DNA from 4 places in the Yersinia enterocolitica subsp. enterocolitica genome. Region 1 is predicted to be linked to each of the others. Evidence: predicted binding sites of a transcription regulator. Region 1 holds the regulator's gene; each other region holds the start of a gene.

Region 1 (7,631 bases):
TCATCGTGATTGCACCATTTACGATCTTCTGATTTTTCCCCTTTTGATTGCCATCCCCGGCCGCTGTGCCGGGGACATAATGGAGTGCCACCATGAAAAAAATCCTTTTTATCATCGCCGCAGTCATGGGATTAAGTGCTTGTGCCCCACAAACTCCCATTCAGCCGGAAGACAGCAAACTTAAGCAAGCATACAGCGCTTGTATCAATGCTAGCGAAGGTCAACCAGAAAGGCTGATCCCTTGCAAAGCGGTACTGAACGTTTTGAAACAAGAGAAGGCGCATCAAGCCTTTACCGACAAAGAAACAGTACGGGTACTGGATTACCAGCGCTGTATTGATGCGGCCCACACTGGCAATGGTCAAGCCTATGACGCGCAGTGCGGCAAACTTTGGCAAGAAATTCGCAACAACAATTGATTTAACAACAATTGATTTAACAATAATTGTTTTAACAACGATTGATCTAACAATAATTCTGTCAGCGGCAATACTTCAGTAGCGACTTTGGCAGCGGTTATTCATTATGGATGAGGTTAGTGATGAACAAATTCAGATTAAATGCGTTAGCGGCAATCACCGCAACCTTTGGCTTGATGGGCGCTGCCCATGCAGATGCCGCCAATCAACAGATTGTTGATCAACTCAGCGCTTTGACAGTTAATTATAAAGTGTTGGATAACCGCGCAGCTGAAAATGGCGTAGATTGCGCCAAGTTGGGAGCTGACTGGGCATCATGTAATAAAGTAGTGATTACTCTGACCAATACTGGGGATGAGATCAAAGGCCAGGACTGGGCCATTTACTTCCATAGTATTCGTCAAATTCTCACCGTAGATAATGATCAGTTTAAAATTACTCACCTGACGGGTGATCTACATAAAATTGAACCTACCGCCAAATTTACTGGTTTCCCTGCCAATCAGGCGGTTGAAATCCCGATCACCGGCGAATACTGGCAGTTATTTGCCACCGACTTTATGCCGCGCTGGTATGCCACTTCGGGTGATGCAAAACCAAAAGTTCTGAAAAGTACTGATACTGAAGATATTAATGAATATCTGACTCAGTTTACGGGCGATCAGTGGAAGCGTACTAAAGACGACAATAACGTATTAATGACACCGGAATCTCGCTTCGTCAAAAATGAGGCCGTGAAAACATTAACGGCAGCTAACCTGCGCGGGCAGATTATCCCGACACCAATGGAAGTGAAGGTTCACCAACAAGATGCCGATTTGAGTCAAGGTGTGGCGCTTGACCTGAGCACTTTGCCCAAACCGGCTGCTGAGGCGGCGGCGCAGCGTTTTGCATTACTTGGCTTGAAGTTGGGTGCAACGGGGTTCCCGATTAAAACCTTGATTCAGCCGTCTGCCTTTAAAGGTGACTTAGCCGTTTCAGGCGCATATGAGCTGAAAATCGGTGAAAAGGGCGCGCAAGTGATTGGTTTTGACCCAACAGGTGTGTTTTACGGCCTGCAATCCATTCTTTCTTTAGTACCGACTGATGGTAGCAAGAAGATTGCGACATTGGATGCCAAAGATGCGCCACGCTTTGAATACCGTGGTGTTTTCCTGGATGTAGGGCGTAACTTCAAAACTAAAGATGCAGTATTGCGTTTGCTTGATCAGATGGCCGCTTACAAGCTGAACAAATTCCACTTCCATCTGAGTGATGATGAAGGCTGGCGTATTGAGATACCAGGCCTGCCAGAACTGACCGATGTGGGCAGCAAGCGTTGCCACGATTTAACGGAAAACACCTGCTTACTGCCGCAATTGGGCTCAGGCCCGGATAGCAATAATTTGGGCTCGGGTCACTTTACCCGTGATGATTACATCGACATTTTGAAATACGCGAAAGCCCGCCAAATTGAGGTCATTCCTGAGATTGATATGCCCGCCCACGCGCGTGCAGCCGTCGTCTCGATGGAAGCTCGTTACAACAATTTGATGAAGCAGGGTAAGGAAAAAGAAGCCAACGAGTTCCGCCTGGTTGACCCGACAGATGATTCCAACACGACTTCTGTTCAGTTCTATGAACGCAAAAGTTATCTCAACCCATGTCTGGATTCGTCTAAACGTTTTGTCGACAAAGTGATCGGCGAAATGGCGCAGATGCACAAAGAAGCCGGTATGCCATTGACCACCTGGCATTTTGGTGGTGATGAGGCGAAGAACATCCGTCTGGGGGCAGGGTTCCAGGATAAAAATGGCACCATTGAGCCGGGCAAGGGCATTATTGATAAAAGTGTGGAAGATAAGCCGTGGGCTAAATCGCAAGTTTGTCAGGATATGGTCAAGCAAGGCAAAATTCAGGATGTTGAGCATCTTTCCAGCCACTTTGCGATTGAAGTCAGCAAGTTGGTGAATGCCCATGGCATTGAGAAAATGCAAGCCTGGCAAGATGGCCTTAAAGATGCCAAGTCGTCGAAAGACTTTGCCACTAAACGTGTTGGCGTTAACTTCTGGGATACTCTCTATTGGGGCGGCGCTGACTCAATCAATGATTGGGCCAATAAAGGCTATGAAGTGGTCGCGTCGAATCCGGATTATGTCTATTTCGACATGCCATATGAAGTTAACCCAAATGAGCGCGGTTATTACTGGGCGACTCGCTTCAGCGACGAAGCCAAAGTCTTTAGTTTCGCGCCGGATAATATGCCACAAAACGCGGAAACATCGGTCGACCGTGACGGTAATCATTTCAGTGCTAAAAGTGATAAACCTTGGCCGGGTGTGCACGGTATTTCCGTTCAATCATGGAATGAAACAGTACGAACTGATGAACAAATGGAATACATGATTTTCCCTCGAGTATTACCACTGGCCGAACGTGCCTGGCATCGTGCGTCTTGGGAGCAGGATTATAAAGCCGGTCGTGAGTACCAAGGTGGCGTAACGCATAGGGTTGACACCAAGGCGTTGAGTTCCGATTGGCAGCGTTTTGCCAATATTATGGGCCAACGTGAATTGGCGAAACTGGATAAAGCCGGAGTGGCTTATCGCTTGCCAGTTCCAGGGGCGCGAGTTGTTGGCGGGGAATTGGAAGCTAATATCTCCTTACCGGGTCTGATTATCGAGTATTCCACTGATGGCGGAAAACAATGGCAGCAGTATGATGCCAAAGCACAACCGAAAGTCAGTGGCGACGTATTGATTCGTTCCACCAGCCCGGATGGTAAACGTAGTAGTCGTGCGGAGCCGGTTAAGGTTTGATTATTGCTGTCAAAGTGCTGTGTCTGATGTTAACTCCTGTTTGCTGAGGTTTAGGTAAACACTATTAAGTGAAGTTGAGTTGATGGTTTTCCCCCGGCAAGTCCGGGGTTTTTTTTGTTTTAAATTTATGGAGGTAGCAATAGGGTGTATACCCAAAGTCATTGGAATTGCAGATAAGTGGGGTGGCAAGCGAATAAATCACCTACGTCAGTGATTAGGGGGAATTAGAATAACTAACAACCCAGCGGCTTCAAGGGTGAAGGGTATAAATAAGAATGACCACCTGACTCCCAACCGAGTTGCACTTGGGTAACTGAGCGGGAAAGGCGGCCATCTTGCGGATTATTTATTTCAGCAGCGCTTAAAATCTTTATAAGTCAACGCGATAAAACGACATTATCTTTTATCGTGCGCAGATTCATTTTCACGGCAATCGCCGCTTTCACAGTGGCCGTACAGATACAGACTGTGATTGGTCAGCTTGATACCATGTTGTTTAGCAATTTCACGTTGAAGCGATTCAATGGATTCATTACTAAATTCGATCACTTTGCCGCAATCCAGGCAAATCAGATGATCGTGATGATGTTGCTGCGTCAGCTCAAAGACTGATTTGCCGCCTTCGAAATTATGGCGGGTAACAATACCGGCATCATCAAACTGGTTCAGTACACGGTAAACCGTTGCTAAACCAATTTCTTCACCGATATCGATCAGCTTTTTATAAAGATCTTCCGCGCTGACGTGATGGCACACCGGATCTTGCAACACTTCCAGAATTTTAAGCCGTGGCAGTGTTACTTTAAGGCCTGCGTTTTTTAAGGCTTTGTTGTTGTCAGTCATGCGGATTCAGTCCTGTTACTATCGATTCAAATTAAGGCTGTTCAGCCTATGACATCCGTGGCGCAATATTCTCAATTGCGTCTCATTATAGAACTGCTAGCCCCAAATGAAAACCGTGGTTGTTAACAAAGATATAATTGCACACTTTGCCCGATTAATCATGCAATGTATTGATGAATGGGATTGTTGCATAATTTAAGTATATGACTGCAAAGTATAAGGTTACAAATTTGTAGCAGTTTATTTTCATTTTGCACGGATGAAAGTGCGGATTTGTGGGTGGCTTAACAGAGTATAACCAGAGGGATAGAAGCAACGGAAACGCGTGGCAATATTAAATTTCATCCCCGCGTTTCCGACATGACAAATTAACCGGTAATTTCGGCCAGATTCAGTTCTTCGCTGATCTGTTTTACCCAAGCTTCAACGCGCTCATTTGTCAATTCTGGCTGACGATCTTCATCAATGGCTAAACCAATAAAGTGATCGTCATCCGCCAAGCCTTTAGACGCTTCAAAGTGGTAGCCAGCGGTTGGCCAGTGACCGACGATAGCAGCACCGCGTGGTTCGATGATATCGCGCACGGTTCCCATCGCATCACAGAAATATTCTGCATAATCTTCCTGATCGCCACAGCCAAATATAGCCACCAATTTGCCGTTGAAATCAATTTCTTCCAGTGTCGGGAAGAAATCATCCCAATCACATTGAGCTTCACCGTAATACCAGGTTGGGATGCCGATGAGCAGAATATCAAAGCCTTCTAAATCTTCTTTAGTGCTTTTGGCAATGTCGTGAACCTCAGCAACATCTTTACCCAGTTGCTTTTGGATCATCTTGGCAATGTTTTCGGTATTGCCAGTATCGCTGCCAAAGAAAATGCCTACAGTTGCCATATAACTTAATACCTTTTAAATTCAAATTGTTATGCAAATTACTGAGCGTTTGGCCCAATAATATAACACATGTATAGGGCCATATAGTGCCAGAAAACCTCGTCCGGCCGATATCAAGATTATGCGATATTAAATTTTTGTGAGTGGCTCAACCTTATAACCTCATTGCCGATAACAGCGGTGTAACCGAATGGTTGCAATTTGCAGTGAAGGAGAACAAACATGCAGTTTTTAAGAAATATTTCTATCAGAGCCGCGTTACTTTGGGTGCTTGGGGCATTTTGCCTGCTATGGGGCGGTGTATCTGGTTATACGTTGCTATCGCTGAATCAACTGACTCAATCCTCTAATGCTAATAGTGTGTTGGTTGAAAACATGAATTTGGTCAATCAGGGGACGGATCAATATTTTCGGATGGTGACACGTCTTGCCCGCTCAGTCGATTACCGTCAGAGCGGCAATATTGCGGATGCAGATAAGGAACTCAAATCATCCAATGCAGCACTTGAAAATCTGAAACAGAAGTTGGCGCAGTTTAAAGCCATTGACCATGCACAGATTGATCCTACATTGGTAAATGGGGTGATTGATGGGTGGAGCGGATTAATTGATCAAGGTGTCACTCCGCTGTATCAGGCGGCAATGGCGAACAATAGCGCGGCCTATCAGGATTTAGCTAAAAAGACAGTGCCAGCGCTGAGCCGGCAATATGGCTCTGTTGCGGAGAATTTTAATCAAGCTGCATCCAAGGCTATCGGGGTGGCTAAAGAGCAGTTTGCTCACCTGACAAAAGTGAGCAGCATGACATTAATTTCTGCTTTAGTGGCCGGATTAGTGATTTTACTGGCAACCGATCGCTACCTGTTGGCTAACCTGGTTCGCCCATTGGATGATATTCGTGCACATTTTCGCGTGATTGCTTCCGGCCAGCTGGGCCAGCCCATTACCGATTTTGGTCGTAATTGCGTTGGCAAATTGTTTCCGCTGCTACGTGATGTGCAAGCCAGTTTGGCCAATACGGTAAAAGCTATCCGCAGTAGCACTGATGGGATTTATCACGGGGCGGCAGAAATTTCAGCCGGTAATACAGATTTATCATCGCGAACTGAGCAGCAGGCCGCCGCATTGGAAGAGACGGCCGCCAGTATGGAGCAGTTGACGGCAACGGTGAAACATAACGCAGATAATGCGCATCATGCCAGCCAATTGGCAGCTAATGCTTCTATTACCGCCAAAAAAGGCGGGGCGCTGGTGGCTGATGTGGTTCATACCATGGATGAGATTTCAGCCAGTTCACGTAAGATAGCTGAAATTACAACAGTGATTAACAGTATCGCTTTCCAGACTAATATTCTGGCACTGAATGCTGCCGTTGAAGCGGCCAGAGCAGGTGAACAAGGTCGCGGTTTCGCGGTGGTTGCCAGTGAAGTCCGTAATTTGGCCCAGCGCAGTGCTCAAGCGGCAAAAGAGATTGATAGCTTGATAACCGAGTCCGTTAACCGGGTGAGTAGTGGTTCGGCTTTGGTAGAAAGTGCCGGGATAACTATGGATGAAATTGTTCGTTCCATCACCAATGTCACCGATTTAATGGGTGAGATAGCATCGGCGTCAGATGAGCAAAGCAAAGGTATCACTCAGGTCGGGCAGGCAGTGGCTGAAATGGACAGTGTGACTCAGCAAAATGCTGCGTTGGTACAGCAAGCCTCACGCGCGGCTGCCGCGCTAGAGGAACAAGCGACTCAGTTAAACCAAGCAGTGGCAGTGTTTAAATTGCAATCAGATGATGTGCGGACAAAATCGGTAGCTAAACCTCGGGCTACGGTATTAACGACAGCGCCTATTGCCAAGGTAGACAACAACGCAAACTGGGAAACTTTCTAAAATTTGGGATAGGGATATTGGCGTGGCGTAATCACTTACGCCACGCCGTCGTGATAACCGATAGGGTTAAAACCCTTCTTGTGAGTGCGCCAATTGAGCCAATAACATCTGTTCAATCAGTTCACTACGGCTGATGTTGCGTTGCTCTGCAAGACTATTGAGAGTGTCGACGGCATCGGCATTAATTTTCAGTTCCACGCGCCGTAAACCACGTACTTTATCGCGCCGTAGTTGATTTCGCTTATTAATTCTAAGCTGTTCATCACGCGATAATGGATTTGTTTTCGGGCGCCCCGGACGGCGTTCATCTGCGAACAGATCCAGCGTCGTGCGATCCGTTTGTTCTTTTGCCATAGGTAGCGGTACTACAAGGGATTTACATCAGAAATTTCTGACGATTCGGTTTACACGTTTCAGGCCGATACCTTTCTGAGTTGGTGCTGCTTATAACATCACAACAACCCTTCAATTGGGTATGAACCAACAGCCTGAATTTGCATTTGCTACCAAATATCGGAGCAAATTTATAGCGCGCCATAATACCCTAGCCAACCGAGCAACGACAATGCCTTACTGTGATTAGATTGGGCTAATTCACTCTTTTTTGCACAATTTTTCCACAGGAAATACATTTCTTTTCCCCAGGGTATGATTTTTAATCAACATCCATCGCGCGCGGTTCGTTTTTTACTCAGCGCTATTTTTCGCCAGTGCTATCTTCATCACTCTCTTCATCAATAAAGCGGTGAATGGCACGTAAGACAGAATCTGGTTTTTCTGCATGCACCCAGTGT
Region 2 (7,631 bases), 570 kb from region 1:
CGAAAGATGCTTTGCATTATACCGTAATGGATGCGCAAGCCGATGTGGCGTTAGGAACGGTTGGCTTACAACGAATTGATGAAAAGAATGGTGTGATTGAGATTGGCTCAGTTAATTGGTCACCGCGCTTAAAACGCAACTCAGCGGGCACTGAGGCCATCTATTTGCTATTACATTATGTATTCGACAAATTAGGCTATCGTCGTTGTGAGTGGAAATGTGATTCCTTAAATGGGCCTTCAAATGCGGCGGCAATGCGATTTGGTTTTCAGTATGAAGGGCAATTTCGGCAGGCGATTGTGACTAAAGGGCGCAACAGAGATACCAATTGGTATTCCATTACTGACCAGGAATGGCCATTAATTAAACAGGCATTTAACGATTGGTTAGCGATGGGAAACTTTGATAGCCAAGGCAAGCAAAAGACGCATTTACAAGATTTAAGAATCAGTCGCTAATGCTTATAAAATGATATAGCGCGATATTAAAAGTAATTAGAGTAAAAAATGAGCAAACTAAAAAGTTATATTTTTTTACATTTTGATATCGCGAATTTTAAGAGTGTCATTATACTGTAATCATCTGGCGGTATTTTTCACACGGTGCACAGCTTAGGCTGTTATCTATCACTGCGGGGATCGCTAATGGTAAAGTCCATGATTGGGCTGTTAAGAAAAAACCAAAGTTTTATCCAGGCAACTCGTTGTTACGAGGGCGTAAACTCCGACTCTCAAATGCCAGTATTACCCTCATCATGTGCTGCTAATATATTATCGTCACCCGTATTCCCGTCCCTGGTTTCAACATCACGTAATAACTCCCCTTGCGATATTGTTTCCCTCCGGCTATTGAACCGGGTGTCGACTCTATTCGCATTTTCATTGGCTATTATTGGCTGCAAAGGAAGCCAAAACCGCATCTGTATGTGAAACATAATCGCGCAGGCTTTCCTGCTGCGGTAGTTGAATCAAACTGAAAGGTGCCACTATGGGAAGACAGAAAGCAGTGATCAAAGCTCGTCGTGAAGCGAAACGCGTTATTAGACGTGATTCACGTAGTCATCGTCAGCGTGAGGAAGAAAACGTGACATCGTTAGTGCAAATGGGCGGTGTTGAATCAATAGGTATGGCACGGGATAGCCGTGATACCTCCGTTATTCAGGCGCGTACGGAAGCTCAAGGTCATTACTTATCAGCCATAGAAAGTAAGCTGCTCATCTTCGCCACCGGTGAAGCAGGGTGTGGTAAAACCTTTATTAGCGCGGCCAAGGCTGCTGAAGCATTAATTCACAAAGAAGTAGATAGGATAATTGTGACGCGACCTGTACTACAGGCAGATGAAGACTTGGGCTTCTTGCCCGGTGATATTTCTGAGAAATTCGCGCCTTACTTCCGCCCGGTGTATGACATTCTGCTGCGCCGACTCGGATCTTCTTTCATGCAATATTGTTTACGGCCGGAAATCGGTAAAGTCGAAATTGCGCCTTTTGCGTATATGCGCGGGCGTACCTTTGAGAATGCGGTGGTGATCCTCGATGAGGCACAAAACGTGACCGCCAGCCAAATGAAAATGTTTCTTACCCGCCTCGGTGAAAATGTCACTGTTATCGTGAATGGTGATATCACTCAGTGCGACCTGCCGCGTGGGGTGAAATCAGGTCTTAGCGACGCACTGGAGCGTTTTGCTGAGGATGAAATGATTGGCATTATTCGCTTTGATAAACAGGACTGTGTCCGCTCTGCACTCTGCCAACACACCTTGAATGCCTATTCATAACTCAAGGTTATGAATGGATGACCCGATAAAAAAGGGCAAGCGTTTATAGCGCTTGCCCTTTCAGATTACTGATAAAGTCAAATGAAGGGGAATCGTGCCGTTGGGGCCGCTCTTGGTTTCAAATACAAGTGCGTAAGCCACCGAAGTGCCCCTGGGTGCGGTAAACCCTTCACTCACTGAGCTATCAGCAGCTTAGTCCATCGCTACAACATAATCGTCATCATATACGCGGCAAACAAGGCCAGATGGGCGGTGCCGTTGAGCACGTTGGTTCTGCCGGTAGAGAATGAGATTTGCGACAGAATCAAGACACTGACCATGACCACGATATGTGGCGCTTCCAGGCCAAAGTTCAACTCCTGCCCAGTCAGTACGGCAATTAAGGTTACCGCTGGCACAGTTAGGGAAATCGTGGCCAGCACCGAGCCGAAGAACAGGTTCATCGCGCGCTGCACCTGATTTGCCAATACTGCTTTTAATGCACCCAACCCTTCCGGTGACAAGATAAGCAAAGCAATCAGGAAGCCGGTAAATTTAGCCGGTGCATTTAACTCAGTCAGCAGCGCTTCCAGTGGGTTGGCATCAAATTTAGTCACTGCAATTACCGCAACCAAATGAATCAACAGCCAAAATGTGTGCCACAGGCTACTGTGAGATGACGGTTTACCGTGATGCGGGTCACTTGGGTCATCGCCTTCGTCTTCATGTTCGTAGACAAACAGGCTTTGGTGGGTTTTAGTTTGGATCAGCAGGAAAACACCATACATCGCCGCCGAAATCGCGGCGACTACCAGTGATTGTGCCACGCTAAAATTGCCATCGGGCAGGGTACTTGGTAATACCAGTACAATGATAGCCAGTGGGAAGATAGCCATCAGATACTGTTTGATACCGACCAGATTGACATGCTGGGTGGCAAATTTACGTCCACCGAGCAGCAACGACACACCCACCAATCCCCCGATAACAATCATAATGATGGAATAGAGTGTATCGCGCATCAAAGCGGGGGCGGCATCACCTGTTGCCATCATCGCTGAGATCAAACTGACCTCCAGCACCACCACCGACAGACTAAGAATCAATGATCCATAGGGTTCACCCAAACGGTGTGCCAAAACGTCAGCATGACGTACCACACTGAAAGCACTGCTTAGAATACCGACCAGTGCAATCATGTTGATAACGATTACCGCTGCAAAATTGCTGGTATCACCCCAGATATTAAGAATAACCAGCGCAATAATAGGCAGGATAAGGGAGTATTCGTGATGGCGAGATTTAGATCGGCCAGGATCATTTTGCGACTTCATTTCGAGCACGCTCCTAATAACTTTACTGCATTAAACGGGCATTAGAGCCATTTAACGATAATTAAGCGCCATATTGCAGGCTAAGTAGCTTTAAGACTAACAAATAACAGGGAATTGTCGCAGGAAATTTACAAGGTTTTAACGAGGAAAGGTAAAAAAAGAGTCAGCAAAATGGACATCAGAGGATAATGTCCATTGATTTTACAGATATTAATAAGATCTAGTCGTCAAGATTGTCCATCACTTCATGGCGTTGGTGATGATAGTCTTCTTCATTGAGGCCTTCACGCCAATAGGGAACGGCATAGAGTTGTTGGCGTTCGCAGCCTTTTTCACGCCGGAGATAACGGCGTAACTGCACCACCATCCGATCTTCACCGGCCAGCCAAAATGTAGCTTCCTCCATCGGCAGTTCAAGTGCGCAGAATTGGGTGATAACTTCATCGGTTTTTTCAGTACCACCAATGACCCAACTCAGTTCAACACCTGCCGGCTTCACCAGATTAAGCACATCCTGTGGGGTATCGACACGAATAATGGCATGACCCTGCGCATCGGCGGGTAATGTTTCTAATAGGGCCGCGATAGCAGGTAATGAAGAGGGGTCACCCACCAGATAGCTGTATTCAGCCGCTGGCAGCATGGTTTCAGGGCCGCCTGGATTGGTAATGCCTATCCAGTCACCTGATTTAGCATTGCGGGCAAAATTAACCGCTGGGCCGCTGTGGTCATGAAGTGCAAATTCAATGTCTATCTCACAACGTTCAGGTCTGATGGCCCGAACCGAGTAGGTTCGAACAATCGGGCGTACTTCTGCTGCTGGCCATTGTGGGCCTTTCTCACCAAGCACCGGCAGTTCCGGCTGTGTTTGGTGTGCTAATGGCAGGAAGACTTTTAAATGTGCACCAGCACAATCTGCCGGGTAATTGTGCAATGTCGGACTGTAGAAAGTGACTCGGCGTAGGTGTGGGGAAGTGTCTACCACCTTTTTGACTTGTACCAGGCGCGGAGGGGTTGGACGGTATTTGGGTTTTGCTGCGGTTGATTCTGTGGTCACAGTTTATCCTTCTTATCTTATGGCGTTTTATTCTGGTTCGTCAGCAGCATGGATGCGGCTTATCAAGGCATAAACTATATCACCAACCAATGTTAATGATAATTATTTGCATGAATAGAATGTAAGGAAAACGAAAAGAGTGAGTTGCCCCACCAGAGTGGGAGGGCAAAAAAGTGATTTACCGAAGAATTAGCGGATAGGTTGCACGATAGCCACACGGCGGAAATGCATGCGTAGCCGTAACATGGTCACCAGTGCAACAATCATCACCGCCATCGCGGCAAGAGGGAGTTGTTGTAAGTGCAAGCCAAATGCCAGCAAGGTACCACCGAGCCAGGCCCCCAAAGCATTACCTAAATTGAATGCACTCTGATTAAAGGTTGATGCCAGATTAGGAGCATCTCTGGCTTGATCCACCACTAATAGCTGCAACATTGGGCAAAGGGCAAAAGCCACAATACTCCAGATGAACAAGGTCAGAACTGCCGGTAGGTAAAAACCAATGGTGTAATGCAATGCCAGCAGAATACCTATCAAAATGACAATCAGACGTGTCATTGAGCCGACCAGATTTTTATCACCTAAGCGACCACCCAGCACACTGCCAATGGATAATCCAACGCCGAGGATCAGCAAGACAATGGTGACGCCATGTTCAGAGACACGGGTAACCTCGCGCAGCAGGGGGGCAATATAGGTGAAGACGGTAAACAGACTGGTATTGGTTAACACTGATAGCAGTAAAGCTGTTTGCACTTTTTTCTGCATCAACGTTTTGAACTCTAATTTCGGGCTGATTTTCTTCATCGGAATATTGCTAGGTAACCAGGCGATCACGGCGATGATGGCGACAATACCGATGGCGCTAACTCCCCAGAATGCAGCACGCCAGCCGAAAGCTTGCCCAATAGCCGTGCCCAATGGCACACCGAGCACATTTGCCAGCGTGACCCCCATAAACACTAATGCAATTGCCCGCGCACGGCGATTGGGCTGAACCAAATCGGTGGCGACCACTGAAGCTAATCCAAAGAATGTGCCATGACACAATGCCGCAATAATACGTGCAGCCATCAGCAAGTTATAAGTTTCAGCCAAGGCACACAGGATATTGCCGATAATAAATAAAACAATTAAACCCAATAAGGTGGATTTACGCGGCACTCGCGCTGTTGCAATGGCCAACAGTGGAGCACCTATGACCACGCCCATAGCATAGACTGATACCAACATTCCGGTTTTAGGGATACTGACCCCGAGATCATGGGCGACTTCTGGTAATAGCCCCATAATGACAAACTCGCTGGTACCAATGCCAAATGTAGCAATGGTCAGCGCGATAATAGCCAACGGCATGAATAACTCCTGAACCGGCTCAACGGGTATGAAGAGACTGACAAATAGTCTTTGCAGGTAAATTTAATCGGCCGATTCTAGCACTGCCCCAAAATAGCGTCTAACGGCAAAGTGCTATATTAAAAAGTTATTTAATATAGCTGATTTTATTCTTGTGTATTAACTTGCGTGAAGTTGGTTATTTTCTATAAATCTTTATTTTTTTGATAATTAAGCCTATTTTTCAATCTTTCGGCTTTATCTGACTTTTGGTGTAAGCCATTAACTTTGCTTAGTACAAAAAAGCATAAACAACGGTTTTTTTGTATTTGTTTGTCTCTATTATCCCCGCGATTCTGTACATCAATCAGAATGAAAGGGGCAAAGTATGAATTTCCAACAGCTTAAAATTATTCGGGAATCGGCCCGTTGTAATTACAATCTGACTGAAGTAGCAAATACATTATTTACCTCGCAATCGGGCGTGAGCCGGCATATTCGTGAGTTAGAAGAAGAATTGGGTATTGAGATATTTATTCGGCGTGGAAAACGCCTATTGGGAATGACTGAGCCGGGCAAAGAGTTACTGGCAGTCGCAGAGCGCATGTTAAATGATGCCAATCAAATTCGCCGCCTGGCTGATGTTTTTAGCAATAATGATAGCGGGCAGTTGCATATTGCGACCACGCATACTCAAGCCCGTTACAGTTTACCGCGGGTGATAAAGGAGTTTCGTCTGCTGTATCCACAGGTCAAACTGGTTATTAGCCAGGGAAATCCACAAGAAATTGCGGCGATGCTGCAATCCGGTGAGGCTGATATAGGGATTGCCACTGAAGTACTGATGAGTGATGAATCTGTCGCGGCATTTCCTTATTACCGTTGGCATCACGCGATTGTGGTACCCGAAAATCACCCATTAACACAAGAGCCACATATCACGCTGGAAACCTTGAGTACCTTGCCATTAATTACTTATCGACAAGGGATAACCGGCCGATCACGGTTGGACAATGCCTTCAAAAATGCCGGATTAACCCCCGATATTGCCCTCAGCGCACAAGATTCTGATGTGATTAAAACCTATGTCGAGCTAGGCATGGGAGTGGGGATTCTGGCGGATATGTCATACGAAGCACATCGTGACAAGGGGCTGGTGCGCCTTAATGCAGAGCATTTATTTGATGCGAATACAGTGTGGTTAGGATTAAAACGAGGTCAGTTACAACGTAACTTTATTTGGTTCTTTATCCAGCTCTGCAATCCAACACTTTCTCTGCATGATATTAAAGAGAAAGTGTTGGCAGAAGCACCAGACGAAGTGGTGATTGATTACCAGATTTAGTCCCTATGTGAGTCGGGCTGGCGATTATGTAACATCGTCAGTCAAGGTCATCATTGTCCGGTGTAAATCGTACCCGAACTTCTGTTCCACCTTCTTCCCGTTGGCGGATATCACAATGCCCATGCAGGCTGGCAGCTCGGTCTTGCATAATCATTAGACCGTAATGATTCGGCCGTTTGCTGGCTTGACCAATGCCACAGCCATTGTCGAGGATTGACATGACGACATCACCTTGCTCCGCAGTGACTTTAACGGCGGCCTCAGTGGCGTGGGCATGTTTATAAATATTATTCAGCGCTTCACGGGCAATATTGACCATGTGAATGGCTTGATGGTTGGGAATAGAGTCTGATGGTAAGTTGAAATCGAGTGTAATGGGTAAGTTGGCGCGCTCGCTGAATTCATTGACTAAGTTTTGGAGTGCGGCTTGCAATGTCGCTTCATTGAGTTTCAAGCGAAATGTGGTTAGCAACTCCCGCAGTTGGCGGTAGGCGATATTAAGTTCATCGCGCATTTGTTGTATCAATAGCTTACTGGGATCGGGTAAGTCCGGAACTTGCATCTGCAAACAGCTAATTTGTATTTTCAGGCAGGAAAGAGATTGCGCGATGGAGTCATGCAGTTCGCGCGCAATGGCTGAACGCTCCTCCATCAACAGGAGTTGCTGCTGATGTCTCGCCTGACTTTCCAGCGCCAATGTGCTGGTCAATTGCTCGACCAACATATTCACCAACTGTTGCTGATCGGAATTAAGCGGTGTTTCTGATGGGAGTTTTGCCAGTAATAAACCATATTGACCCAGCTT
Region 3 (7,631 bases), 810 kb from region 1:
GCGGTTTGGTATCAACTTCAGCTAACTTACTGAGCAACAAGTTATTGTTGGTCATTTGCCCGTCAGTTTTTAAGGCGTGCTGAGCCACTTTAATCATGCCATTAAAGACCGCTTTACCCCGTTCGCGCACTATGGTTTTATGCAGCTGACGGCTTTCACAATAGCCCTTGTTATGCTCCAGATAAGTGCGGGTATCACAGATTTCACGCCCAATTGGCAGCAGCAGGCTATTAATGGACAACGTTGCACCCTCGCCATTTAACTGGGCGCTGGTATTGTGGCGAGTCAGCCCCGCCCCGAGCAAGAAACTGTAACTCTTGGCCCGTGCATCGCGGCTTAACACTAAATCGTTATGGGCAAAGTGGTAGCTTTGCGGTGTTTCAAATGCCAGTTTGCAATGACTCAGCTCAGCATTTTCACCCACTGAGATAGTCAGCCGCGCGCCAGTAAAATGCGGCTGTTCATTGAGGCTAACAAAATGCTCAATGACCTCAGCCTGTGCACTCGCCTCAATCGCCAGATGATGGCGATAATGGCTGGTATTCACCACCTCAGAACCCTTACCTGAGCTGATATGCAGCAGATAAAGCGGTTTGTCGCTGTGTTTCCCAGCGGGTAACCGAATGTGCAGACGTTGCTGAGCCAGACTCTCTGTCAGATGCAACAAAACTTCCGACCGAATAGCCGCAGGAAATGGGGTATTTTCTGTCGCAGGTGTCAGTTGATACGGGCCACAATCGCGGTCGCTCAACTCAGGGGCATATAACCCATCAATGAAAACCACACGATGCGCATCTTTGATCAATGAGAGATCATCGCACTGAGCCGCCGTGACTTCCGCTGCGGGGGCAAAACTGAAGTTGTGCGCGAGTAAGCGCTCCAGTGGTGTGTATTTCCAGTCTTCATGCTTGCTGCTGGGAAAGCCCAATTGCAGCACTTGTTGCCAATGTGCAGTCGCCTCAGCACTCTGATCACTTTGGTGCTGTTTAAGCTTTTGATTCTGTTTAAACAATTGACCAAAATGTAGCAACGCATCAGCGCGCTGTTTTTCAAGAATACGTTGCTGTTCCAGCATATTACTGTTGGTCGGTAAGCCAGCCATAGCCTTGCTCCTCCAACTGTTTCACCAGCGTGAAATCACCAGATTTAATGATTCGCCCCTGATACAACACATGCACAAAGTCAGGTTTGACGTAATCGAGGATGCGCTGATAGTGAGTCACAATAATAAAGGCGCGATCTTGATTGCGTAGTGAGTTCACCCCGTTGGCAACAATTTTCAATGCATCAATGTCCAAACCAGAATCGGTTTCATCCAAAATGCATAAAGAAGGCTCCAATGCGGCCATCTGCAAGATATCGTTGCGCTTCTTCTCACCGCCCGAGAAACCCACATTCACTGAACGGGTCAGTAAGTCTGCTGGCATTTTGAGTAACTCAATTTTCTCTTCGATAAAATCAGCGAAATCAAAACGATCCAGCGGTTCCTGTTGGCGATATTTACGTACCGCATTGACGGCAGTTTGCAGGAAGAAATGGTTGCTGACGCCTGGAATTTCTACCGGGTATTGGAAAGCCAGAAATACCCCCTCGCCAGCCCGAGCCTCAGGGTCAAGTTCCAGCAAGTCTTTACCCTTGAATGTCACACTACCCTCAGTGACTTCATACTCTTCCCTTCCGGCCAGCGCCGCAGACAAGGTACTTTTCCCTGAACCATTTGGCCCCATGATGGCATGCACTTCGCCAGGTTTGATCTCCAAATCCAAACCTTTGAGGATCTCATTACCTTCAACACTGACTTTTAAATTCTTAATGCTTAACATAAGTTTCCTTGGTGCGCAGGCGCGCAAAACTCTGCAAATGCTTATTCAACTGAGACTCAACCAACACTGTGTTCCAGGCTGATGGCTAACAATTTCTGGGCTTCCACGGCGAATTCCAGTGGCAACTCGGAGAACACATCCTTACAGAAGCCGTTAACAATCATTGAAATGGCATCATCTTCGCTGATGCCACGTTGCAAGCAATAAAACAGTTGGTCATCACCAATTTTTGAGGTTGTCGCCTCGTGCTCTAGCTGTGCGGTGTTATTACGCACTTCCACATAAGGGAAAGTATGTGCGCCGGAATCCGGGCCAATCAGCATCGAGTCGCATTGCGTGAAGTTACGGGCGTTATCCGCACCGGGCAAAATTTTAACCAGCCCACGATAGGTATTTTGGCTGTGCCCCGCAGAGATCCCTTTGGCAATAATGGTTGATTTGGTGTTTTTGCCAATATGGATCATCTTGGTGCCGGTATCGGCTTGCTGATGGCCGTTGGTTAATGCAACCGAGAAGAACTCGCCGATAGAGTTATCGCCCTGCAAAATGACACTCGGGTATTTCCAGGTAATGGCTGAACCGGTTTCAGATTGGGTCCATGACATTTTGGAACCCTCACCTTCGCACAGCGCCCGTTTGGTCACAAAGTTGAGAATACCGCCAGTACTGTCAGCCCCCGCAAACCAGTTCTGAACTGTCGAGTATTTCACTTCTGCATTTTTGTGCAAAATGACCTCAACCACTGCGGCATGCAACTGATAGCTATCACGAACCGGCGCAGAACAGCCTTCGATATAACTCACATAGCTGTCTTCATCGGCAATCAGGATAGTGCGCTCAAACTGACCGGTTTTGGCGGCATTGATACGAAAGTAAGTGGATAACTCCATTGGGCAGCGCACCCCTTTGGGTACATAGACAAAAGTACCGTCAGAAGCGACTGCCGCATTCAGCGCGGCAAAAAAGTTATCTTTGGCGGGAACCACTGATCCCAGATACTTACGCACTAAATCCGGGTATTCCTGAATGGCTTCACCGAATGAGCAGAAAATAATACCTTGTTCAGCCAATTTACCGCGATAGGTGGTCGCAACAGAAACCGAGTCAAAAATGGCATCAACCGCCACTTCAGCCCCTTCCCGCACTGGCACCCCAAGCTGGGCAAAGGCAGATTCAACCTCAGCGGTGAGGTACTCATTCATGGTGTGCGCGGCTGAATCTTCAGCTGATGACTGCTGCAGTGCGCCGGATTGCGAACCGCAGTTATCATCACAGCTACCGCAAGATGGCGCTGAGTAATAGCTGTAATCCTGATAATCCAGACTTTTATAATGCGCTTTCAGCCAATGCGGTTCTTCCATTTCTAACCAACTGCGATAAGCCCCGAGGCGAAACTCCAGCATCCATTCCGGTTCATTACGCTTGGCAGAAATGGCGCGAATCACATCTTCATTGATGCCCTTCGCCAGCTCATCAGTCGCAAGTTGTGTAAAAAAGCCTTCTTTGTAGCGACCATCGCTGACCCAAGCCTGCACATCATCTGGAACTTCTACATTGCTTCGTGTCATTTCGTTTACATCGCTCAAACGCCAAAGCTCTCGCCACACCCGCAGGCGTGCTGAGCTTTAGGATTATTAAATTTAAAAATCTGATTTAGCCCTTCGCGGACATAATCCACTACGGTGCCATCAATAAACGGCATTGCTTTTAGCGGTACGTAAAGTCTGGCACTACCATGCTCGAAAACCAAAGCATCACTGGCTGGCTCCTTAGCCATATCCATCACGTAAGCAAAACCGGCACAACCGGATTGCTTGACCCCCAGCTGCAACCCTTTTATTTCAGGATCCTGTTGCATGAGCCGTGTAATTTGCGCCGCGGCGCTGTCGGTGATCGTAACGCCTTGCCAAACATTATCATCAAGCGAAAATGTCCCGACGGATTCCTGTTGCATATGCCCCACCTTTTATCTCTTAATAATTAGCTGGCTGATTATGGGTAAATCAACACAGATTGTTCACAATGGTAGTGATAATAATTATCACTTCAACCGTTTGTTTTGCAGGGATATTAAGAAAAGTGCCGTTTAGACCTCAAATGAGGCGGCAACGAAAGAAGCATGCTGCGATGGCCGGAGAAGTCTGGGTAAACAAACACACTTTTATCGCCATGAAATAAAACAGTAATTACGACAGCGATGCCTGAATCCCTTGCTATATCAGAGGTTAATTACGGCTAATCTCTGTATTTTTAAACATTCATAAAAAATACCTATTTCTCCATTAACTTTAGCTGAAAACCCCCTCAGGGGGAACCTATCAGAGAGATTCGCCGCATTTATCAGATATACCCTTCATACTCCAAGCTGCATGTGCGTTGGCGGCTCTCGTACCCCGAATCACTTATTTGTCGTTAACCTTAAAGTAAGTAAGCTCATCCTTGAGGCTCACCCTGCGGGCTAGCATAAATGCTGTTCAAATCAGTTGCCGACCGATTTGTCACTCAATTGCCGCTTTCCCACAACTCGAATGATTTAGGGTATCCACACAAGATCAGAAGGTAAGCAATAGAAAGATGTGGTCATGAATGATATTGCTCAAGGCCCACAATTGGCGCTGAGCAATATATATTTATTTTTAGAGAGGTTATTTTGGCGATGATAATACCGCAGTGGTCAAACGAGAGGTGCAGCACAGGCGGTTTTGTTCATCAAAAATCTCAATCTGCCAAACCTGATGACTGCGGCCAACATGAATAGCACGACAACAGCCGCGCACTTTTCCTGACTTTACCGCTTTTAGATGGTTGGCATTGATTTCCAACCCCACGATGTTCTGCCCCTCAGTGGTACATAAATACCCAGCCATCGAACCCAGTGACTCCGCCAACACCACTGACGCCCCGCCATGCAGCAGACCAAAGGGTTGAGTTGTCCGATTATCTACTGGCATCGTAGCTTCCAGTTCGTCATCGGATAATCGAGTAAATTCTATGCCCAGATGCCCGACCATGCAGCCTTGGCTCTGTTGATTTAGCTGTTCCAGCGTTGCAGTGCGTTTCCAAAGCATCCTTTTCCCTTCCTAACCTGGCGTTGCAGCGGTGTTAGCTGCTCTCACTAACCCAAATCACTGACGGGTGTCAGCTCATCGGGATTAGCTCTTTTGCTGCCTACCTGCAACTTCAATTAGTTTGGGGCCCCTGCCTACTTGAAGTTGCAGAAATGTTAATAGCGGGCAAATCTTAAACCAATTCAAGTAGCGCTTGCAATGGATGTCGTATACCGTTGCCTTCAATACGCTTAACCTGGCTGCGGCAAGAATAACCGGTAGCTAAACAACGTTTTGCTGGCAGCTTTTGCAATGCCTGTTGCCAGGATAATGCATAAATACCTAACGAGTTATCGATGTTCTTCGCTTCATGACCATAAGTTCCAGCCATGCCACAACATCCTACACTGACGTTTTCCAGCCTGGCTCCATAACGGGAGAATATCGCAGCCCAATGCTGACTACTGGCGGGCAGTGCGGTAGTTTCGGTGCAATGGCCAAACAGATACCAGGATTCACCGGTCATTTGTTGCTCTTGCTGTTCAGCCAATGCCTCATGTAACCACTCATGCACCAGTTGCACATTAAAGTCACCACGGGAATCCGCCAGAATCTCTTTATATTCATCGCGATAACAGAGCACCAGCGCCGGATCAACCCCGACCATTGGTATCCCCAATAAAGCAATGCGGTTCAGAAAATCAGCAGTTTTCCGCGCCGTTTTAGCAAAACGTTGCAGGAACCCTTTGATATGCTGTGCTTTACCATTCGGCGAGAACGGCAGTAACACCGGATTGAAACCGAGCTTCTCCACCAGCCGGACAAAATCGGCGACAACCTGAGCATCGTAGTAGCTGGTGAAAGGGTCTTGCACTATCAAAACATGCTGACGGCGCTCTGAATCCGGCAACTTCTCCAACTGTTCCAGTGTCATGGTGCTGGCATAGTGACCGGACAATGACTGCTTCAAAGTTGGGCTGGAAAGTAACGGAAGATCCACCATGCCGATGCTTTTGCGGCTTAACGCACTAACCCACGGTTGCTTGAGAAAGAAGTTAAACACTTTAGGCGCTTTCGCCATCAACGGGGCATAGTCTTCTACACCAGCGACCACATAATCACGCAGTGGCCGATGATAGCGAGTGTGATACAACTGTAGGAAACGGGAGCGGAAACCCGGCACATCAATCTTTATCGGGCATTGCGTCGAGCAAGCTTTACACGCCAGGCAACCGGACATCGCTTCTTTCACTTCATGTGAGAAATCATAATCTCCCTGACTGGCATGCCAGGTATTACGCGTCTTTTCAATCAACCCGCGCAAGCTGGGGCGCTGAGTCGCCAGCCCATTTTCCAGTGCCACCGGATCAACCCCTTGTTCGGATAACAGCCGTAGCCATTCCCGAACCAAAGTGGCCCGCCCTTTTGGCGAATGGATTCGGTCACCGGTTATTTTCATCGACGGGCACATGGGGCTACGAGCATCAAAGTTAAAACATAATCCGTTGCCATTGCACTCCATCGCCCCACGGAATGAAGTTCTGACAAAGAGCGGGATACGTCTGTCGAGAGTACCGCGTTTGTCAGAAGTATCGACTTTCATCATCGGGGCATCACTCCCCAATGGAGAGCAAATTTTACCGGGGTTCAGTCGATTATCGGGATCAAATGCCGATTTTATCTGGCGCAACTCATGGTAAAGCACCTCACCGAAGAACTCGGGGCTATATTCCGCGCGAAAGCCTTTACCGTGTTCTCCCCACAATAAGCCGCCATAGCGCGCCGTCAGTTGCACCACTTGATCGGAGATCTGCTTCATCAGCATTTCTTGTTGCGGATCGCACATATCCAGCGCCGGACGAACATGCAACACACCGGCATCCACATGGCCAAACATGCCATAGGTCAGATTATGGCTATCCAGCAACTGGCGGAATTCCACAATATAATCAGCTAAATGGTGCGGCGGCACACAAGTATCTTCCGCAAAGGGGATAGGTTTCGCCTGCCCTTTACTGTTACCCAGCAAACCAACCGCTTTTTTGCGCATGCCATAAATGCGCTCAATTCCGGCTAAATCACTGCAAATCTGATAACCAATCACCCCGCCTTCGCGCGCCGCCATCAAATCATCCAAACGTTGGCAAAGTGATTCCATTTGGCTGTCAATCAGTGCCTTATCATCACCGGCGAACTCGACAATATTCAGCCCCAGCATCTCTTTATCCGGAACATCCGTAATGAGTTCTTTGACCGAGTGCCAGACAATATCCTCTTTCGCCAGATTGAGGACTGTTGAGTCCACGGTTTCCACTGACAGCGCTTTGGCTTCCACCATAAAAGGCGCATTGCGCAGTGCCGAATCGAAAGAGTCATACTTCACATTCACCAAACGGCGAACTTTTGGCAGTGGCGTAATGTCCAGTGTGGCTTCGGTAATAAAGGCTAGCGTCCCTTCAGCACCGGTTAAAATACGCGTCAGATCAAATATTTGTAGATCGTCACTGAACACATGGCGCAAATCATAGCCAGTCAGGAAGCGGTTTAATTTAGGGAATTTTTCCAGAATCAGCGCCCGCTGATCCCGACAGCGGTTAAGCACGGTATGGTAAATACGCCCGGTGACTGAATCTTCCTGCGCAATCGTTTCCGCCAGTGACGTCGGCATAGCGCGAGTATCCAGCATCTCGCCACCCAGCAAAATAGCGCGCAACCCCAGAACATGGTCGGAGGTTTTGCCATAGACCAATGAGCCCTGACC
Region 4 (7,631 bases), 3.6 Mb from region 1:
CCGGTCGGGCTAATCACCAGCCTACTGGGTGGCCCTTATTTTCTGTGGCTGATTTTACGTCAGCGGGAGCAACGCAGTGGTTGATACGGCAGTGGTTGATACGGCGCTATTAGAAGCGAATCAGCTTTCCTACCATGTACAGGGGCAAAAGCTGATTAATAACGTTTCGCTACAAATTGCCAGCGGCGAAATGGTAGCGATTATCGGGCCAAACGGTGCGGGGAAATCCACTCTGCTACGTTTATTAACCGGCTATCTCGCACCATCTGAAGGTCACTGCCAGTTGCTCGGTAAGAACCTCAATAGCTGGCAGCCCCAAGCATTAGCCCGAACCCGAGCGGTGATGCGCCAATACAGCGATTTGGCCTTTCCATTCAGTGTTAGCGAAGTGATTCAGATGGGCCGAGCCCCTTATGGGGCGGCGCAAAATCGTCAGGCGTTACAAGAAGTGATGGCGCAAACCGACTGTCTGGCACTGGCGCAGCGGGATTACCGCGCACTGTCCGGAGGCGAGCAACAGCGGGTTCAACTCGCCCGTGTGTTAGCGCAACTGTGGCAACCGGAACCGACCCCGCGCTGGTTGTTCCTTGACGAACCAACTTCCGCATTGGATTTGTATCATCAACAGCATACCCTGCGCTTATTACGCCAGCTCACCCTTGAGGAACCCCTGGCGGTGTGCTGTGTGCTGCATGATTTGAATCTGGCCGCACTCTATGCCGATCGTATTTTGCTGTTAGCACAGGGCGAACTGGTGGCCTGTGGTACACCAGAGGAAGTGCTCAATGCCGAAACACTGACCCGCTGGTATCAGGCTGATTTGGGCATTTCGCGTCACCCTGAAAGCGCCCTGCCGCAAATTTATCTGCGCCAATAATCTCAAGCCAAACCAACCTCAGGTTGGTCAGACTGCTGACAAACCTCGACGACTCGATATTGTAAGGTGAAGACAGGTAGAAGAGTAAAGCGTCCGCGCCACGGACGGCGCGGCTCGAGCCCCCAGGGAGGGGTTTACGGCGTCTTTACGATCTGCCTGTTTTCACCGTTACGGGTACTTTGTCATTAACCTCACCAACCCCAGGTTGGTTTGGTTTTTCTGTCCCTATCGACAGCCCACCCTCTTCCAGCAATTCGTAAATTGTCTTACCCACTTTTTGCACGGCGCGTTCAATTTCAGCCGTCATCGGTTTGCTGTAACTCAACCGCAAACAATTACGATATTTACCTGAAGCAGAGCTGATAAATCCGGCCGCCACCTGTACACCTAATGGCAACAAACAGCGATTTAGGCGCAAGCTATCAAAACCATGCGGCAATTCGACCCATAACATAAAGCTGCCTTGTGGCCGACTCAAACACGTATTCGGCGGGAAATACTTCATCACCCAACCGGTCATAATGTCGCGATTACGTTGGTATTGGCGGCGCATCCGACGTAAATGCTGCATGTAATGGCCCTGCTTGATAAATTCAGCCATCGCCAACTGTGGCAATGACGCAACCCGTCCGGCAGAGATGTATTTCATGTGTAACGCTTTATCCAAATAGCGCCCCGGAGAAATCCAACCAATACGTAAGCCCGGTGCCACCGTTTTTGAGAAAGAGCTGCACAACAATACCCGCCCATCATCATCAAATGAGGCAATAGTCGGTGGGCGCGGATATTGATAAGCCAGTGCGCCATACACATCATCTTCAATAATGGCGATGTCGTAACGCTGGGCGAGGGTCAATAATGCCTTTTTGCGCTCATCCGGCATATTGTAGCCCAGAGGATTATTGCAGGTCGGCGTCAGTTGCACAGCTTTGATCGGCCATTGATCCAAAGCCATTTCCAAGGCTTCCAGACTGATCCCCACCACCGGATCGGTTGGGATCTCAATCACCTTCATGCCCATCCCTTTTAGGGTTTGCATCGCGCCATGAAAACTGGGGGAATCCACCGCCACAATATCACCGGACTGGCAAACGGCACCTAATGCAATAGCCAGCGCACCGTGGCATCCGGAAGTAATAATAATATTTTCAGCTGATTGATGATTACCACTGTCGAGCATCAGGCGGGCGATTTGTTCACGTAATACCGGCGAGCCGTAAATATTGTCGTATTCCAGCACTTCTTCACTCTGATGAAGACTCACCCGGCTCAATAAACGACTGAGGATTTTAAGCCCAGGGCCAGAAAGATCTGGTGAGCCAGCCCCCAGATGGATAACATCTTCCTGATCACTTTTTTGTAAAAATGCCAGCGTATTTTCCCACTGCGAAATCTCGACCGGCCGCTGTGCATGGGTGCATGTGGCGGGTAAGGAGGGCAAATTTGAACTGCAACGCACGAAATAACCCGACTTCGCCCGCGCCTCAATCAGCAAGCATTCTTCTAGCTGCCGATATGCCTGCTGTACAGTGCTAATACTCACCCCATGCTCGCTACTCAAAAGTCTGACCGAGGGGAGCCGCTCACCGGCGGCATAAAGCCCTGCTTTAATTCGCTGACTAAGAATATCGGCCAGTTGTTGGTAACGAGTCATTGGTATCACCTGATAAATGAGTAAGAAGCAGTACAGATGGCATAGAATTGCACCATTCAGTTGATATATCGCATATCTGTATGGAAATAATAGTCCTAATTTGCATCTGTAATGTTTTGCGCCAAAGTTTCATGCTAATGGCTCACCTACTGACGGGGAGTCGATGATGAATAATATAATTGAAGATCAAATAGATGAATGCTGCTCGTCAACTGTTCGAGCTGCAAAAAATCGCCAAAATATTTTTATTCAATTATGGCGAAAAGCATACAGATATTCGTATCAATGGAATGAGCGGCGTAAAGCAGCCAATATCATGGCAAGATTGAATTCAGATCAGCTAAAAGATATTGGCCTGAGCCGAGAGGATATTAAGCGAGATTACAGCCGCCCGTTTTGGCGCTGAGAAGAAATAATGTGATAAATAGCCCGCAGAGATTGCGGGCTATTGAAGAATATAGGGAACCGGTTAGAAATCGTAGCCCACTGTTGCTTGTACTGAGCGCTCTGCGCCCCAGTAGCAATACGAGGTGCTATAGCAAGCGGCGACATATTTTTTGTCTGCGATATTATTCACATTCAATTGAACAAACGCGCCTTTCAACGATGCAGCCCATGTCCCTAAATCAGCACGAACAGAGGCATCACCCAAGGTATAAGAGGGTACACGCAAGGTATTGGCATCATCTGCCCACTGCTTGCCAATGTAACGAATACCCGCCCCCACATTGATGCCGTAACCCGCCTCATATTGCGCCCACAGCGATGCCATATTGGACGGTGCTAATACCGGTGTATTACCATCATTGCCATCAATTGCATCTTTGAATTTCACGCGATTATAGGTATAACCGGCAATCACACTCAGCCGGTCACTAATCTGACTTCTGGCTTCCAATTCCAGCCCTTGTGAATTGACCTTACCTGCCGGCACATAATAAGTCGCCGGTACTGCACGGTTTGCCACATCATTTTGAGTCAGGTCATATAAGGCGGCGGAATAGAGCGAAGTGCTGCCCGGCGGCTGATATTTGATCCCCACTTCATACTGCTCACTGGTCATCGGTTTCAGCAGTTTTTGCTGTGCATCCGGGAATAAACTTGGCGTAATAGCCTGGCTGTAACTGACGTATGGCGAAATACCGCTATCAAAACTGTACAACAGTGACGCACGCCCACTGGCGTGGTTATCTGTACGTTCATCGGTGCTATTGGCAGTGTTATTAATATTTTCCGTTTTCATCCGATCATAACGACCGGACAGATTCAGGTGCCAATTATCCAGTGTCATTTCGTCTTGCAGATAAACGCCACTCTGTTCATAGCGGCGGCTTAAATAGGATGTATTAATGCCGGGAGTGGTCAGCAGATAATCGCTATACAGTGTCGAACCACCTGAAACACCGGTATAGGGATTTAACGGCGTGGCGTAGGCACTGTCACTGCGCAGATTGTTGCGGAACTTCTGGAAATCAACGCCCAGTAATACTTTATGTTTAACCGCGGCGGTAGCGAAATCCGCTTCCAGTTGGTTATCCACCGCAAACGCATTAAGCGAGGAGTCTTCGCCAGAATAATAGCGATTCATCAGAGTACGGTCGCTATTCCAACCCCCTTGGTAAACTTGCTCTAACTGAGTATTGGAATGGGTATAGCTGGCGTTTTGGCGGAAAGACCAAACATCATCAAACTTATGTGAAAATTCATAGCTATAGATTTGTTGCCAGCGCTTAAAGACATTGTGGTTACTTTCGCCATCAAAGAAGCCGCGACTCAACTTTTGCCCATAAATGCTGCCATCAGCCGGTACCGCACTGTGGTAACCGCCGGAAGGGTCTTTTTGCAAATTAGCGCGCAGTAACAACGAGGTATTTTCATCGGGTTGCCACAATAATGACGGAGCAATCGCATAGCGCTCTTCGCGCTGATGGTCATACATGGTGTCGCTGTTACGGGTTATCCCGGTCAGACGGAACGCCCAATGTTCAGATATCGCGTCGGTATAATCAAATGCCGCAACTTGCGTATTGTTATTACCGGCCGTCAGGCGGAAATGACCTTCAGAAGTAAACTGTGGGCGCTTGGAAGTCATCATTACTACGCCACCAGGGATGCTCTGGCCATATAACGCAGAAGATGGGCCTTTGATAACATCAATACGCTCAAGGAACCACGGGTCCACTTGCAGCACATTATAACTGCCACCATCACTGAGTAAGCGCAGCCCATCAAGGAAGGTATTGTTCACATCACCGCCGTGGAAACCGCGCAAGGCGACAGTGTCATAACGGGTTGCACCACCGGAAAAACCAGTGAAGACACCCGGCGTGTAATTCAGCGCCTGATTAACTGTTGCAACGTTTTGATCGTCCATCTGCTGGCGGGTAACCACTGATACGGATTGTGCCGTCAGGATGAGCGGCTGATCAGTTTTGGTGGCCCCTTTAGTGGTGGTTGCGGTGTAACCAGAGGTGGGTAAATCGGCTTCATGGCCTGCTTTAGCCGTCACTTCTATCGTATCGTCAGCAATAGAGGCTAAGGGTATAAACATAGCCAGTGAACATAAAATAGCGGAGCGCTTTATTATAAAAGCCGAGAACATAGTTATCTTCCCCAGAGAATGAGCATATAAAATAGATGGTTATCAATTAGCATCCATTGCTATTTTCGCCCGGCAAATACCCTTGCCTGTGCGCCACATATCGTGGGTCCATAAGTTCAGGGCACAATTTATTAAATGAGAGTAGTAATTACAATGATAATTATTATCTTTAATATTTAATTTAGGAAAGTGATTATCAGAGTAAGATTATTCAGTAACTCGCAGGGTGTGCCACAATAAGTATCAGGCAAGCATACCTACACAAATTAATGGGTTAATTGTGGTATTCACATTCGGGCTGACAGGTTTTATGAAAAAGAACGAGCACGTTGTTTCACTTCGACATTACCCTCTATTCTGTCTGTTATTCACACTGATTTGTGCATCACTCACCGTGATGTCAACTACAGGTTCGGTCTTGGCGGCGACAACATCAGAGACAACCACTGAAAACGATGAAGAACCGGCGAAACCGGCAGTATCTGTACAATTAATTAGCTTACAAAAACAGCTAGATAAGCTAAAACAAAATGTCTCTGTTAGTACATCAGATAATCAGCTAAACGCGTTGAATGAAACAGCAATAGCGCTAGTGAAGGATGTTGATATTCTTCTGGCAGAATTGAAGCCCAAGCGGGAACAACTACAAACACAATTAGATGTTTTAGGCCCGCCGCCTGCCGCTGGCACACTTACAGAAACACCGATAGTGGCCCAACAACGCCGAGCGCTAAACACTCGTAAAATACAATTAGAAGGCCAGCATGATCAGGCCCTGTCTATCAAGGCGAATGCGGAAAACCTGGAAACACAGATTATCGCCTTGCGGCGAACGGCACTGAAATCACAAATTGCCTTAAATTCCGGCAGTATTTTGGGGGCTAAATTTTGGGCACCGATTGTCAATCCCAATACCGATGATGACAAGCGACTGAAGGATTTTATACAAGAGCTAACCGATACCTGGAATGCTGCCTGGCAGCCCGAATGGCGTACCGGCACGGCAATATACCTGCTGCTGGCACTGTTGATCGGTGCATTGGGCTTTAAATTCCTCGACAAATTGACGGGCTGGTTTTGCACCAAGTGCCTACCTCAAGGCCCATTGCGCCGCAGTTTTATGGCCTCAGCGACCACCTTGTACACCGTGCTGATCACGGTCACCATAGCGCAATGTATCATCCAGGCATTCACTCGCACGTCGGATGTCTCGCAGGTGGTGATGGACTTTGCGCTGGCTTTTATTCAACTGATGTTTTTCTCTGCGTTAGTGGCAGGCCTCGGGCGAGCATTCTTATCCAACCAGCGCCCCTCATGGCGTTTGCCCGCTATTGCCGATGAAGTCGCCGCCTCCCTCAAACTGTTCCCTCCTCTATTAGCCAGTTGCATCATGATTTTTGGTGCTATTGATCAGATGAACAATATGATCAATATCAGCGTATCAGGAACCATTTTTGGCAATGGGATATCGGCCCTATTAGTGGCACTGACCGCCGCCATTATTCCACTACGCGCTAACCGAATACGCCGTAATTTGGTGGTTAATGGCGAAAAGCCAGAAGCTTATTCCACCTTAGCCGGATTGATTCATCTGGCTATTGGCATTACGGCAATAGCGATATTACTTTCTTTGTTAGTGGGATATATCGCACTGGCGAAATTCTTAAGTTACAAATTGGTGTGGGTTTGCCTGGTACTCTCCTGCTTATATTTACTGACCCATCTCTGTGTTGATTTGGCGGAAAGTCTATTTTCACCCACCAGCAGTGCTGGCAAAGCGATTAAACAGACGCTAAATATTGATGATCGTCATCTGGCCCAAGTCGCAACACTATTATCAGCCACCAGCAAAGTGACACTGATATTATTGGCTATTATCGCACTATTTAATGGCTCCTTTGGCTCGACGACACCGGTTTCGCTGTTACAAAAAACCGTGGAACTATTAGGTGGGGAAGGGCTGGAAAAATTAAATATCGTCCCGACGAATTTATTTAATGCCGCACTTTGCCTGCTCATCGGGCTATATGCGCTGAATGTCGCGCGACGTTGGTTAAGTAATGAGTTTCTGCCCAAAACCCAGATGGATACGGGGATAAAAACCTCGGCGGTCACTCTGTTCAGTAATATCGGTTATGTGTTGGTGATTCTGCTGACTTTATCGGTACTCGGCATTCAGTGGAATAAATTAGCCTGGATTGTCAGTGCATTATCAGTGGGTATTGGTTTCGGTTTGCAGGAGATTGTGAAGAACTTTATTTCCGGCATTATTTTGCTCACCGAGCGCCCGGTGAAAGTGGGCGATTTAATCAGTATTAGTGGCGTTGAGGGCGATATTCGGCGTATTAATGTTCGCGCCACAGAAATTCAACTCAGCGACCGTTCGACGGTTATCGTGCCAAACTCCCAATTGATTTCACAGAATGTGCGTAACGCCACGATGGCTAATGCGCAAGGGGTAGTGACCATTGCCCTGACATTCCCGCTGGATTTAGATG

Evidence for each region. Region 1 encodes Fur, which represses iron uptake genes when iron is present. Its sites were predicted from a motif close to ATAATAATGAGAACNACTATCAA; they were not measured.
Region 2: a site for Fur is predicted at 4,236-4,258, ahead of FGL26_RS03200 (siderophore-interacting protein). Genes of this name have one in related genera too.
Region 3: a site for Fur is predicted at 3,846-3,868, ahead of sufA (Fe-S cluster assembly scaffold SufA). Genes of this name have one in related genera too.
Region 4: a site for Fur is predicted at 5,287-5,309, ahead of FGL26_RS17685 (TonB-dependent siderophore receptor). Genes of this name have one in related genera too.

What each region holds. Positions count from the first base shown of each region.
Region 1 covers NZ_LR590469.1:119,141-126,771, forward strand. Annotated here, with positions in the region: gene chiP (chitoporin ChiP) at 1-32, shown strand, start outside; gene chiQ (ChiQ/YbfN family lipoprotein) at 93-419, shown strand; gene FGL26_RS00605 (beta-N-acetylhexosaminidase) at 542-3,217, shown strand; gene fur (ferric iron uptake transcriptional regulator) at 3,614-4,060, opposite strand; gene fldA (flavodoxin FldA) at 4,429-4,956, opposite strand; gene FGL26_RS00620 (methyl-accepting chemotaxis protein) at 5,179-6,837, shown strand; gene ybfE (LexA regulated protein) at 6,904-7,191, opposite strand; gene ybfF (esterase) at 7,535-7,631, opposite strand, start outside.
Region 2 covers NZ_LR590469.1:693,110-700,740, forward strand. Annotated here, with positions in the region: gene FGL26_RS03180 (GNAT family N-acetyltransferase) at 1-458, shown strand, start outside; gene phoH (phosphate starvation-inducible protein PhoH) at 988-1,776, shown strand; gene chaA (sodium-potassium/proton antiporter ChaA) at 1,980-3,089, opposite strand; gene FGL26_RS03200 (siderophore-interacting protein) at 3,310-4,146, opposite strand; gene FGL26_RS03205 (MFS transporter) at 4,336-5,502, opposite strand; gene cbl (HTH-type transcriptional regulator Cbl) at 5,870-6,826, shown strand; gene narX (nitrate/nitrite two-component system sensor histidine kinase NarX) at 6,864-7,631, opposite strand, start outside.
Region 3 covers NZ_LR590469.1:931,544-939,174, reverse strand. Annotated here, with positions in the region: gene sufD (Fe-S cluster assembly protein SufD) at 1-1,102, opposite strand, end outside; gene sufC (Fe-S cluster assembly ATPase SufC) at 1,077-1,823, opposite strand; gene sufB (Fe-S cluster assembly protein SufB) at 1,880-3,391, opposite strand; gene sufA (Fe-S cluster assembly scaffold SufA) at 3,406-3,777, opposite strand; gene FGL26_RS04335 (hotdog fold thioesterase) at 4,469-4,891, opposite strand; gene ydiJ (D-2-hydroxyglutarate dehydrogenase YdiJ) at 5,064-7,631, opposite strand, start outside.
Region 4 covers NZ_LR590469.1:3,729,914-3,737,544, reverse strand. Annotated here, with positions in the region: gene FGL26_RS17705 (FecCD family ABC transporter permease) at 1-84, shown strand, start outside; gene FGL26_RS17700 (heme ABC transporter ATP-binding protein) at 77-877, shown strand; gene FGL26_RS17695 (aminotransferase-like domain-containing protein) at 1,023-2,531, opposite strand; gene FGL26_RS17690 (DUF1127 domain-containing protein) at 2,698-2,937, shown strand; gene FGL26_RS17685 (TonB-dependent siderophore receptor) at 3,001-5,133, opposite strand; gene FGL26_RS17680 (DUF3772 domain-containing protein) at 5,552-7,631, shown strand, end outside.